Regions from separate parts of the Amycolatopsis stemonae genome, predicted to be linked through region 1. Evidence: predicted binding sites of a transcription regulator. Region 1 holds the regulator's gene; the other holds the start of a gene.

Region 1 (5,690 bases):
GGCGAGACCGTCGGCACGCTGACCGCCGAAGCCCTGCGTGCCGCCCAAGACGCGTTGCGGGCCCTCGACGCGGCCGTTTCGGACTTCGCCGAAGACCGCTACGCCGTCGCGCTCGAAGCGGCCACGCGCCTCGATGCGTGGGACGCCGGACGCCGCGTCGACATCGCCCTCGAAGCCCTCGGCGCGTGCACCGACCGGGCCCGCGAGCTGAGCACGCTCTCGGTCGGGCAGCGCTACCGCGTGCGCCTGGCCTGCCTGCTCGGCGCGCGGCACGACTTCCTGCTGCTCGACGAGCCCGGCAACCACCTCGACGCCGCCGGCCTGGCGTTCCTGACCGACCGCCTGCGCGGCCACGACGGCGGCGTCGCGCTGGTCAGCCACGACCGCGCGCTGCTCGCCGACGTCGCGACCGAGTTCCTCGACCTCGACCCCAGCCAGGACGGCCGCCCGCGCCGCTACGCCGGCGGCTACCAGGCCTGGCAGGACGGCCGCCGCCGCGACCGCGAACGCTGGGTGCAGGAGTACGAGGAGCAGCAGGACACGCACCGGCAGCTCACGCTCGCGGTGGCGCGGGCACGCGACCGGCTCAGCACCGGCTGGCGGCCGGACAAGGGCACCGGACGGCACCAGCGCCAGTCCCGCGCACCGGGCGTCGTCCAGGCGCTCAACCGGGACCGGGCGGCGCTGGAAGCGCACCGCGTGACCGTGCCCGAGCCGCCGTTGTCGTTGCGGTGGCCCGATCTCGGCTCCGGCGCGCAGGCACTGGTCCGCCTGCACGACGTCGGCGTCGCCGGCCGCCTCGCGGGTCCGGTGACGCTGTCGCTCGACCGCGGCGACCGCCTGCTCGTCACGGGCGAGAACGGCGCGGGCAAGTCGACGCTGCTCTCCGCGCTCGCCGGCGAACTCCCGCCGACGACGGGTGCGGTGCGGCACCTGCCCGGCGCGAAAGTGGCCCTGATCGGCCAGGAAGTCCCGGCGTGGCCCGGGGAACTGACCGCCCGCCGGATCTTCGAGCAAGCCGGGGTGCCGTTCTCGGGCATGGGCCTGCTCGACGCGGAAGCCGTGCGCACGCCGGTCGGCCGGCTGTCCCAGGGCCAGCAGCGGCGGCTCGACCTGGCCCTGCGGCTGGCCGGGCGCCCGGACGTCCTGGTCTTCGACGAACCGACCAACCACCTGTCGGCGGCGCTCGTCGAGGAGCTGACCGAGGCCCTGCTCGCCACCCCGGCCGCGGTCGTCGTCGCGACGCACGACCGCCGGCTGCTGGCCGACCTCGCGGCCTGGCCGCGGCTGGACCTCTGACGCACGAAGGCCTCCCCGAACTCGCCGGGGAGGCCTTCGTCGTGTCGGAACGTCAGCGGCGCTTGGGCCGCCAGACCACCATCGCGGTCTGCTGGTTGAGCGGGACCAGGTCCCGGCGGTAGGACGCGTGGGCCGCCGCCGCGGCCTGTTCTCCGGCCGCGTACGCCGCGGCCAGTTCTTCGGTGAGCTCGGCGAGCCGCGCCCGCAGCGCGTCGACCTGGTTCTCCAGCTCGATGATGCGCTTGATGCCGGCCAGGTTGACGCCGTCCTCCTGCGACAGGCGCTGGACCTCGCGCAGCAGCGCGATGTCCCGCATCGAGTAGCGCCGCCCGCCACCGGAGGTGCGGCCCGGCGACACCAGGCCCTGCCGGTCGTAGGTGCGCAACGTCTGCGCGTGCATCCCGGCGAGCTGAGCCGCCACCGAGATGACGAACACCGGGGTCTCTTCGTCGCCTTCCTGCGGAATCCCGCCGAACATCCCGCTCACCTGCCTTCGAGCAGATCGGTGATCTCGGGCCGGGGGTCGTGCCCGGCCATCGCCTCGGCGTACGCCTCCAGTGCCTCGCGCGCCTTGTCGTCCAGTTTGGCGGGAATCGCCGCCTGGAGGGTGACGAGCAGGTCACCTTGCGAACCGTCGCGCTTGGCGATGCCCTTGCCGCGCACCCGCAGCACCCGCCCGCTCGCCGTGCCCGGCGGCACCTTGAGCGAGACCTTGCCCTCGAGCGTCGGCACCGTGATCGTCGTGCCGAGCGCCAGCTCGGTGAAGTCCACGGGCACGGTGATCGTCAGGTCGAGGCCCTTGCGCCCGAACAGCGCGTGCGGGGCCACGTGCACCCGGACGTACAGGTCGCCCGCCTGCGCGCCACCCCGGCCCGGCTCGCCCTGACCGGCCAGCCGGATGCGCTGGTCGTCGTCGACGCCCGGCGGGATCCGGACGGTCAGCGTGCGGGTCCGCGTGCTGACGCCTTCGCCGCCGCACTCGGGGCACGGGTCGTCGATGATCTGCCCGCGGCCGCGGCAGTCGCGGCACGGCTCGGAGAACGCGAACGCACCCTGGCTGCGGCTGACCAGCCCCGACCCGGAACAGGTCGGGCAGGTCCGCGGCGACGTGCCCGGCTTCGCGCCGTTGCCGCCGCACGTCGAACAGGTCGCCGGGCTCGACAGCCGCAGCGGCAGGGTCGCGCCCTTGACCGCTTCGACGAAGTCGATCCGGACGTCCGTCTCGACGTCGGCGCCGCGCTGCGGCCGGTTGGCCGTCGCGCCCGCCGTCGTCCGGCCGCGGCCGAACAGCCCGCCGAGGATGTCGCCGAGCCCGCCGAAACCGCCCTGCTGACCGCCGGCGCCGGCCTGGCCGAAGATGTCGCCCATGTCGAAGCTGCCGGTGCCGCCGCCACCGGGGAAGTTGAACCCGCCCCCGCCGCCGAACAGCCGCCGCGCCTCGTCGTACTCCTTGCGCTTGCTCGCGTCGGAGAGCACCCCGTAGGCCTCGGAGACCGCCTTGAACTTCTGCTCCGCCTGCGCGTTGCCGGCGTTCGCGTCCGGGTGGTTCTCCTTGGCCAGCTTGCGGTAGGCCTTCTTGATCTCGTCCGCTGTGGCGTCGGAGGAGACGCCCAGTTCACGGTAGAAGTCCTTGCCGATCCATTCCCGTGCGCTCATCGGGCGTCTCCTCCTTCCACTGGGTTTCCGTTACTGCTGCCGGTCATCGAGTCCGCCGTCGAGTGGCAGCTCGCCACCGACGGACGGGTCCACCGGGGCCGCGCCGGGCTCGTGGTCGGTCACGCCGACCAGCGCCGCCCGCAGCACGCGGTCCCCGAAGCGGTAGCCGCGGCGCATGACCACGGTGACCGTCGGTCCCGCCACGTCCGGCGAGGTGTTGTGCTGCACGGCCTCGTGCACGCTCGGGTCGAAGGCCTCACCCTCGACGCCGAACGACTCGAGCCCCGCGCGCTGCAGGCCGCTGATCAGCTTTTCGCCGACGGCCTTGAACGCGCCGGTGAGGTCACCGTGCTGCTCGGCCCGCTCGAGGTCGTCGAGCAGCGGCAGCAGGTCGTTGACCACGGTCGCCTTCGCGCCGAGGACGACCGCCTCGCGGTCGCGCTCGACGCGCTTGCGGTAGTTGGCGTACTCGGCCTGCAGGCGCTGCAGGTCGGCGGTGCGCTCGGCCAGCTCCTTCTCGACGTCGGAGACGACCGTCACCGACTCGTCCACAATGGACTCGCCGAGCGAGGGGCCCGCGTGCTCCACGGGCGTGCCCTCCGGCTCCGGCGCGGCGTGGGCCGGACCGGGCGGGCGGACCTGCCCGGTCTGGGGGTCCACCCGCCGCCGATCGCGTACGACCACCGGCTCCTCGGGGCCGCGGCCCTGGTTCTCGGATTCGTCGTAGCTGTGGGTCACTTCTTCTCGTCCTCTTCGACGATCTCGGCGTCAACGACGTCATCGGCCTTGGCCTGGCCACCGGCCGCACCGGCGTCCCCGGCCGCACCCGCGGCACCCTCGGCGCCCGGCTGAGCGGCGTTCGCGTTGGCGTACAGGGCGGTGCCCAGTTCCTGCGAAGCGGCGTTCAGCTTCTCGATCGACTCGCGGATCTTCGCCGAGTCGGTGCCCTTCAGGGCCTCGTTCGACTCGTCGATCGCCGACTTGACCTTGCCCTTGAGGTCCTCGGGCAGCTTGTCGTCGTTGTCCTTGAGGAACTTCTCGGTCTGGTAGACCAGCGTCTCGGCCTGGTTGCGCGTCTCGGCCTCTTCGCGACGGGTCTTGTCCTCCTCGGCGTGCGCCTCGGCGTCCTTGACCATCCGCTCGATGTCGTCCTTCGGCAGCGCGGAGCCACCGGTGATCGTCATCGACTGCTCCTTGTTCGTGCCCAGGTCCTTCGCGGTCACGTGCACGATGCCGTTGGCGTCGATGTCGAAGGTGACCTCGATCTGCGGCACGCCACGCGGAGCGGGCGGGAGACCGGTCAGCTCGAACATGCCGAGCTTCTTGTTGTGCGCGGCGATCTCGCGCTCACCCTGGAACACCTGGATCTGCACCGACGGCTGGTTGTCGTCCGCGGTGGAGAAGATCTCCGAGCGCTTGGTCGGGATCGTGGTGTTGCGCTCGATGAGCTTGGTGAACACGCCACCCTTGGTCTCGATGCCGAGCGACAGCGGCGTGACGTCCAGCAGCAGGACGTCCTTGACCTCGCCCTTCAGCACACCGGCCTGCAGCGCCGCGCCGACCGCGACGACCTCGTCCGGGTTCACGCCCTTGTTCGGCTCGCGGCCGCCGGTCAGCTCCTTGACCAGCTCGGCGACGGCCGGCATGCGGGTGGACCCACCGACGAGCACGACGTGGTCGATGTCGCCGACGGAGATGCCCGCGTCCCGGATGACGTTGTTGAACGGCGCCTTGGTCCGGTCGAGCAGGTCCGAGGTGATCTTCTGGAACTCGGCGCGCGAGAGCTGCTCGTCGAGGAACAGCGGGTTCTTGTCCGCGTCGACGGTGATGTAGGGCAGGTTGATGCCGGCCGAGTTCGAGCTGGACAGCTCGATCTTCGCCTTCTCCGCCGCCTCGCGGATGCGCTGCAGCGCCATCTTGTCCTTGGTCAGGTCGATGCCGTTCGTGGCCTTGAACTTGTCGACCAGCCACTTGACGATGCGCTCGTCCCAGTCGTCACCACCGAGGTGGTTGTCACCGGAGGTCGCGCGGACCTCGACGACGCCCTCGCCGATTTCCAGCAGCGAGACGTCGAAGGTGCCACCACCGAGGTCGAAGACCAGGATGGTCTGCTCCTTCTCGCCCTTGTCCAGGCCGTACGCCAGCGCGGCGGCGGTCGGCTCGTTGACGATGCGGAGCACGTTCAGGCCGGCGATCTGCCCGGCCTCCTTGGTGGCCTGCCGCTGCGCGTCCTCGAAGTACGCCGGAACGGTGATCACCGCGTCGGTGATGGTCTCGCCCAGGTACGCCTCGGCGTCACGCTTGAGCTTCATCAGCACCCGGGCGCTGATCTCCTGCGACGTGTAGTTCTTGCCGTCGATCTCGGTCTTCCAGTCGGTGCCGATGTGCCGCTTCACGGACCGGATGGTCCGGTCGACGTTCGTCACGGCCTGGTTCTTGGCCGGCTGACCGGTCAGCACTTCACCGTTCTTGGCGAAGGCGACGATCGAGGGGGTGGTCCGGGAGCCTTCCGAGTTGGCGATGACCGTCGGCTCGCCGCCCTCAAGGACGGCTACGACCGAGTTGGTCGTGCCGAGGTCGATGCCGACCGCTCGCGCCATGGTGCTTTCCTCCTGTGTAAGCCTGCTATGTACGTGACCTGCACGTTCGTCCCCGCCTTGAGCGGGTACGTGGCAAGTTTAGTCGGGTCCTCACGCACCTCGTCAAGCCGGACTTGAGTCGACTGCGCTCAACCT
Region 2 (5,690 bases), 810 kb from region 1:
GCACGCCCGCCTCGCGGGTGTACTCGGCGGCGATCCGGCTGAACGCGGCGTCCGTCAGGACGACGTCCTCGACGCCCAGCCCGGCGCGCTCCAGCTCGCGGGGGAGCAGGTGGTCGCGGGCGATGGTGACCTTCTCGTGCTCGGTGTAGCCGTCCAGCGTGACGAGCTCCATGCGGTCCAGCAGCGGGCCGGGGATGGTCTCGAGCGCGTTGGCCGTCGCCAGGAACACGACGTCGGACAGGTCCAGCTCGACCTCGAGGTAGTGGTCGCGGAACGTGTGGTTCTGCTCCGGGTCCAGCACTTCGAGCAGCGCCGCGGTCGGGTCGCCGCGGTAGTCGGCGCCGACCTTGTCGATCTCGTCGAGCAGCACGACCGGGTTCATCGAGCCGGCTTCCTTGATGGCGCGGACGATCCGGCCGGGCAGCGCGCCGACGTAGGTGCGGCGGTGGCCGCGGATCTCCGCCTCGTCGCGGATGCCGCCCAGGGCGACCCGGACGAACTTGCGGCCCATGGCCTTCGCGACGGACTCACCCAGCGACGTCTTGCCGACCCCGGGAGGGCCCGCGAGGGCGAGCACCGCGCCCGACCGACGTCCGCCGACCGGGCCGAGACCCGATTCCGCACGACGCTTGCGCACGGCCAAGTACTCGATGATGCGTTCCTTCACGTCGTCGAGGCCGGCGTGGTCGGCGTCCAGGACCGCTCGCGCGGCCGCGATGTCGTAGACGTCCTCGGTGCGCTCGGTCCAGGGCAGCTCCAGGACGGTGTCCAGCCAGGTGCGGATCCAGCCGCCCTCGGGGGACTGCTCGGACGTCCGGTCCAGCTTGTCCACTTCGGCCAGTGCGGCCTTCTTCACGGCGTCGGGCAGTTCGGCGGCTTCCACGCGGGCGCGGTAGTCGTCGTCCTCCGCGGTGCCGTCGAGCTCGCCGAGCTCCTTGCGGATGGCTTCGAGCTGACGGCGCAGCAGGAACTCCTTCTGCTGCTTCTCCATGCCCTCGGCGACGTCCTTGCGGATCGTGTCGGTCACCTCGAGCTCGGCCAGGTGCTCCTTGCTCCACTCGAGCGCCTTCTCCAGCCGGGCGCCGACGTCCGACGTGGTCAGCAGCTCGAGCTTCTGCTCGGTGCTCAGGTACGGCGCGTTGCCGGACAGGTCCGCGATCGCGGACGGGTCCTCGACCTGCTGGACGGCGTCGATCAGCTGCCAGCCGCCACGCTGCTGCAGGATCGAGATGACGACGGCCTTGTACTCGGCCGCGAGCTTGGCGGCCTGGTCGTCCGTGGTCTCGGGGGCGTCCTCGGCGTGCACCCAGCGGGCGGCGCCGGGGCCGTCGGCGATCCGGCCGACGACCGCGCGGCCGGTGCCGCGCAGCAGCACGGCGGCCTTGCCGCCGGGCACGCGGCCGATGCGCTCGACCGTGGCGACGGTGCCGAACTCGGCGTACTCGCCGTGGACGCGCGGCACGATCAGGACCTCGGCCTTGGCGGCCGAGCCGGACCGGATGCCGGGGAAGGACGCCTGGCTCGGCGTCTTGGCCTGGGCGGACTCCACCGCGGCCCGCGTCTCGGTGTCGGAGAGGTCGAGCGGGACGACCATGCCCGGCAGCACGACGTCGTCATCGAGCGGGAGCACGGGCAGGAGGCGGGTGTCGGACATGTGCACTCCTCGTGTAGTTGAGTCTGCCTAGCTCAACTCTCCGATGGGTGTGTTTGTTTCCAGGAGTGCGTTCGCCCACAGCGATCAGTGAATACGCAGGTCAGAGCGATGGCCGGCGCGCAACGGCGCACCACGCAAAGGGGCGGGTCTCGGTGTCGATGGCGTTCGGCGGGGTCTCCGGACGCCAGTCCGGCAACGATGTCATCCCCGGCGGCAGCAGCGGCCAGCCCCCGAACCAGGGGAGCAGTTCCGCCGCCGAACGCAGCCACGCGGGGTTCGACGTCGCCTGGTAGGCCTCGATGAACCGGCGCACCTCGGCGGCACGGGCGGGCGGCGCGTCGTCGCGGCACGTGCCGTGCGTGAGGGCCAGCCAGCTCCCGGGCGCCAGCTTCGCCCGGTACTCCGCCACCAGCCCGTCCGGGTCGTCCGACGGGCCGATGAAGTGCATGACGGTGATCATCAGCAGGCACACCGGCCGCGACCAGTCGATCAGCTCCCGCGTGACGTCGTCTTCGAAGATGCCCTTCGGCTGCCGGATGTCGCGTTCGACGAGCCCGGCCCAGTCCGACGCGCCTTCGCGCTCCAGGATCAGCCGCGAATGCGCCGCGGCCACCGGCTCGTAGTCGACGTAGACGACGGACGCCCGCTCGCCGGCGGGCAGCCGGTCGCGGACGATCTCGTGCACGTTCCCCGCGGTCGGCACACCGGAACCGAGGTCGACGAACTGCCGGATCCCGGCGGCCACCGCCGCCGAGACCACGCGGTTCATGAACGCCCGGTTCTGCCGCGAGATCGGCCGGATCAGCGGCCACACCTTTTCGACGCGGCGGCCGAACTCGCGGTCGACCGCCCAGTGCTGGTTCCCGCCCAGGTACCAGTCGTAGACGCGCGCCGCGGACGGCTTGTCGGTGTCCACCCCGGCCGGGGCGAGCGGCGCCCCTTCGGTCATGCCCCGGGCTTCTCCGCGATGCCGCACCACGCAAAGGGCCGGGCCTCCGCTTCGAGGGCGTTCAGCTTCCGGTCGGGCCGCCAGTCCGGCAGGTGCACGATGCCCGGCTCGAGCAGCGGCCAGTCGCCGAACAGCGGCTCGATCTCTTCGCGGTCGCGCAGCCACACCGGGTTGCTCGTCTTGCGGTACTGCTCGACGAACCAGCGCAGCCCGTCCAGGTACGGGCCCGAACCGTCGCCCTCGCTCATCTGCGAGATCGCCAGCCAGCTGCCGGGCGCGAGCTTGTCGCGGTACGCCTTGAGCAGCCCCAGGGGGTCGTCGTCCGGGCCGACGAAGTGCAGGACCGCCATCATCATCAGGCAGACCGGCTTGGAGAAGTCGATGAGCCGCTTCGTCTCCGCGGCGCGCAGCACGGCCTTCGCGTCCCGCATGTCGGCCTGGACGATGCCGGCCCAGTCCGTCGCCATCCCCTCTTCGAGGATCAGCGTCGCGTGGGCGACGGCGACCGGCTCGTAGTCGACGTAGACGACCTTCGCGTCGTGGTCCTCCGGCAGCTCGGCCTCGACCACCTCGTGCACGTTGCCCGCCGTCGGGACGCCCGAGCCGAGGTCGATGAACTGCCGGATCCCGGCCCGCAGCGCCGCCCGCACCGCGCGGTTCATGAACTCGCGGTTCTGCTTCGACCCGGGGCGCACGAGCGGCCACTGCTGCTCCATGCGCCTGCCGAACTCGCGGTCGACCGCCCAGTTCTGCGTGCCGCCCAGGTACCAGTCGTAGATCCGGGCCGCGGACGGCTTCTCGGTGTCGACGCCTTCGGGCGCTCTCGGCGCCGAATCCCGCTGATCGGCCACTTCCGGCTCCCCTCGCTCTCCGGGAGCCAGCCTATAAGGACAGCGGGCCGCCGGTAATCCTCCAGTCGTTCACCGGACGGCCGGCCGCCGCTGCCAGTACGTCCACAGCGGGCGGTACCCCTGCGCGTACCAGAACGGCGTCGAGAGCGGGTTCGCCGCCGCGTGGTGCAGGAGGACGACGTCGGCGCCTTCCTCGTCCAGTACCTGGTGGGCGTGGGTGGCCAGCGCGGTGCCGACACCGGACGACCGCGCCTCCTTCGCGACGGCCAGCGAAGACAGGTAGCCGACGCGCCCGGCGGCGACGCGGTCGCTGATCCAGCCGGTCTCGCCCGGGTGCTGGACGTTCACCATGCCGAGCGGCCGCCCGTACAGCTCGGCGATCCACACGGCGGGCTCCGGCCGGTCCAGCTTCTCGGCCAGGTCCTTGGCGAGAATGTCCTCGACGCCTTCGCGCCAGTTCACCGTGCCGTACTGCGCGTCGTAGGAGTGCAGCTCCATGCCGAGCGCGACGGCGGTCTCGAGGTCGCCGGGTTCGCCACGGCGGATCTTGACGCCGGGGGTGCCGAGCGGCGTCGCCGGGAGCATCCGCTCGGACGGCCTGACCGCGATCACCCGCAGCGGGGCGAAGCCGTGGTGCAGCATTTCCCGCGCGCCGGCGCCGTCCCGGCTGGCCCGCGGCACGACCGCCGCGGTCTCGGTGTCGCCACGCGCGGCGACCGCGCGCAGATGTTCATCCCATCGGGTGAGGAGGGCGTCCAGGACCCCGGCCGGCTGCGGGCCGGCCAGCTGGAGGTCGAGCCGGTGCTCGGTCAGCGCGCGCCACGGGGCGTTGGGGGCGTCCTGGTCGACCTGGATGCGCGAGGCGAGCCCGGAGGCGGCGGAGTCGCCCGTCGCGACCTCCAGGACCACGGCGTTTTCGGCTGCCTCGAACGGAGAAGAACCGGGGAGCAGGGGATCCACCGACGCGAGCCGCGCCGAGTGGTCGGTGGCAATCACATCGCTGTGCATGGGCACATTGAAGCGCTACCCGGGCCGTCGTGCGCAGAGAGCTGTCCGGGCTGATGTTCGCCCGACGTTTCACCCCTTGGTCCACGCAGGTCAGCGCCATCGAGGCATTGTTAACCCTGGGGTGATCTCCTACTGTCTCGAAAGGGACACGGGTACGCCCTACGGGGTACGGTATGGCCCTTGTCCACACCCGAAGTCACGGATCAGCACCGGTGGACAAGCCGGGAGGGAAGGTCGGATGCCGGACACCAACGCCCACGGCGACGCCGTCGCACAGGCGCAGCCCGGGCCGGGAGCCGCTTCCGGGGCACCTCCCCAGCCGGCCGTCTCCGCGGAAGCCCGCACCGACGAGCGCCGGTTCCGCGCGTACACCTTCGCCGTCCTGAGCCTCGGGCTCGTCGCCGCGTTCGCCGTCGGCTCCTGGCTGCCGTTCCACTGGGACAGCAAGCTGCTCTGGATCGGCCCGGTGCTCGCGGTCGCGTTCCTGCTCGCCGAGCAGCTGGGCATCAACGTCGACGTCCGCAGCGGCATCTCGTGGACCATCTCCTTCACCGAGATCCCGCTCGTCATCGGGTTCTTCGTCGCGCCGTTCGAGGTCGTGCTGGCCGCGCACCTGGTCGCCGGCATCGGCACGCTGCTCGCGCGCAAGGTCGCCGGCCGCGTCCTCTACAACGCGGGCGCGTTCCTCCTCGAGATCACCGGCGCGTTCGGCGTCGCCGGGCTGGTGAAGGTCGCCGTCGGCGCCGGGGCGGGCGACGAGATCCCGTGGGTCGCCGCCTTGGCGGGCACCCTGACCGCGCCGCTGGTGAGCACGCTGCTCGCGCTGGCCGCGGTCCGCGTGCTGCGCCGCCGCATGCGGGTCAGCACCGCCGTCCGGCTCACCGCGCGGATCCTGGTCGTGGGCTTCGTCAACGCGTCGGTCGGCCTGTCCGGCTACCTCGTCATCTCGAACACGCCCAAGGCGTGGCCGCTGGTGCTCGCCGTCTTCCTCGGTCTCACCGCGCTGTACTGGGCCTACTCCGACCTGTTGCGCGAGCAGCGGGACATGGAGGCGCTCTCCGACGTCAGCCTGATGGTGGCCCGCTCCGGCCAGCAGGCCGCGGCGCGCCCGGCCAGCCGGGCCGACGAGCTCGTCGGCGGCGTCGACGTCCGCGAGTGGGCGACGATCGCCGAGCGCATCAAGGACCAGCTGGCCGCGGGCCGGGTGGTGCTGCGGCTGCGGCTCGAG

The links. Region 1 encodes HspR, which represses chaperone genes until heat shock. Its sites were predicted from a motif close to ANNTTGAGTNNNNNNNACTCAANNT; they were not measured.
Region 2: lon (endopeptidase La) is a predicted target of HspR. The motif match lies at 1,669-1,693, and genes of this name have one in related genera.

Annotation. Positions count from the first base shown of each region.
Region 1 is NZ_BAAGUJ010000002.1:898,791-904,480, reverse strand. It holds gene ACYVLJ_RS10525 (ABC-F family ATP-binding cassette domain-containing protein) at 1-1,299, shown strand, start outside; gene ACYVLJ_RS10520 (heat shock protein transcriptional repressor HspR) at 1,352-1,777, opposite strand; gene dnaJ (molecular chaperone DnaJ) at 1,783-2,955, opposite strand; gene grpE (nucleotide exchange factor GrpE) at 2,986-3,693, opposite strand; gene dnaK (molecular chaperone DnaK) at 3,690-5,555, opposite strand.
Region 2 is NZ_BAAGUJ010000002.1:84,111-89,800, reverse strand. It holds gene lon (endopeptidase La) at 1-1,654, opposite strand, end outside; gene ACYVLJ_RS06435 (class I SAM-dependent methyltransferase) at 1,755-2,603, opposite strand; gene ACYVLJ_RS06430 (SAM-dependent methyltransferase) at 2,600-3,454, opposite strand; gene ACYVLJ_RS06425 (GNAT family N-acetyltransferase) at 3,524-4,462, opposite strand; gene ACYVLJ_RS06420 (putative bifunctional diguanylate cyclase/phosphodiesterase) at 4,701-5,690, shown strand, end outside.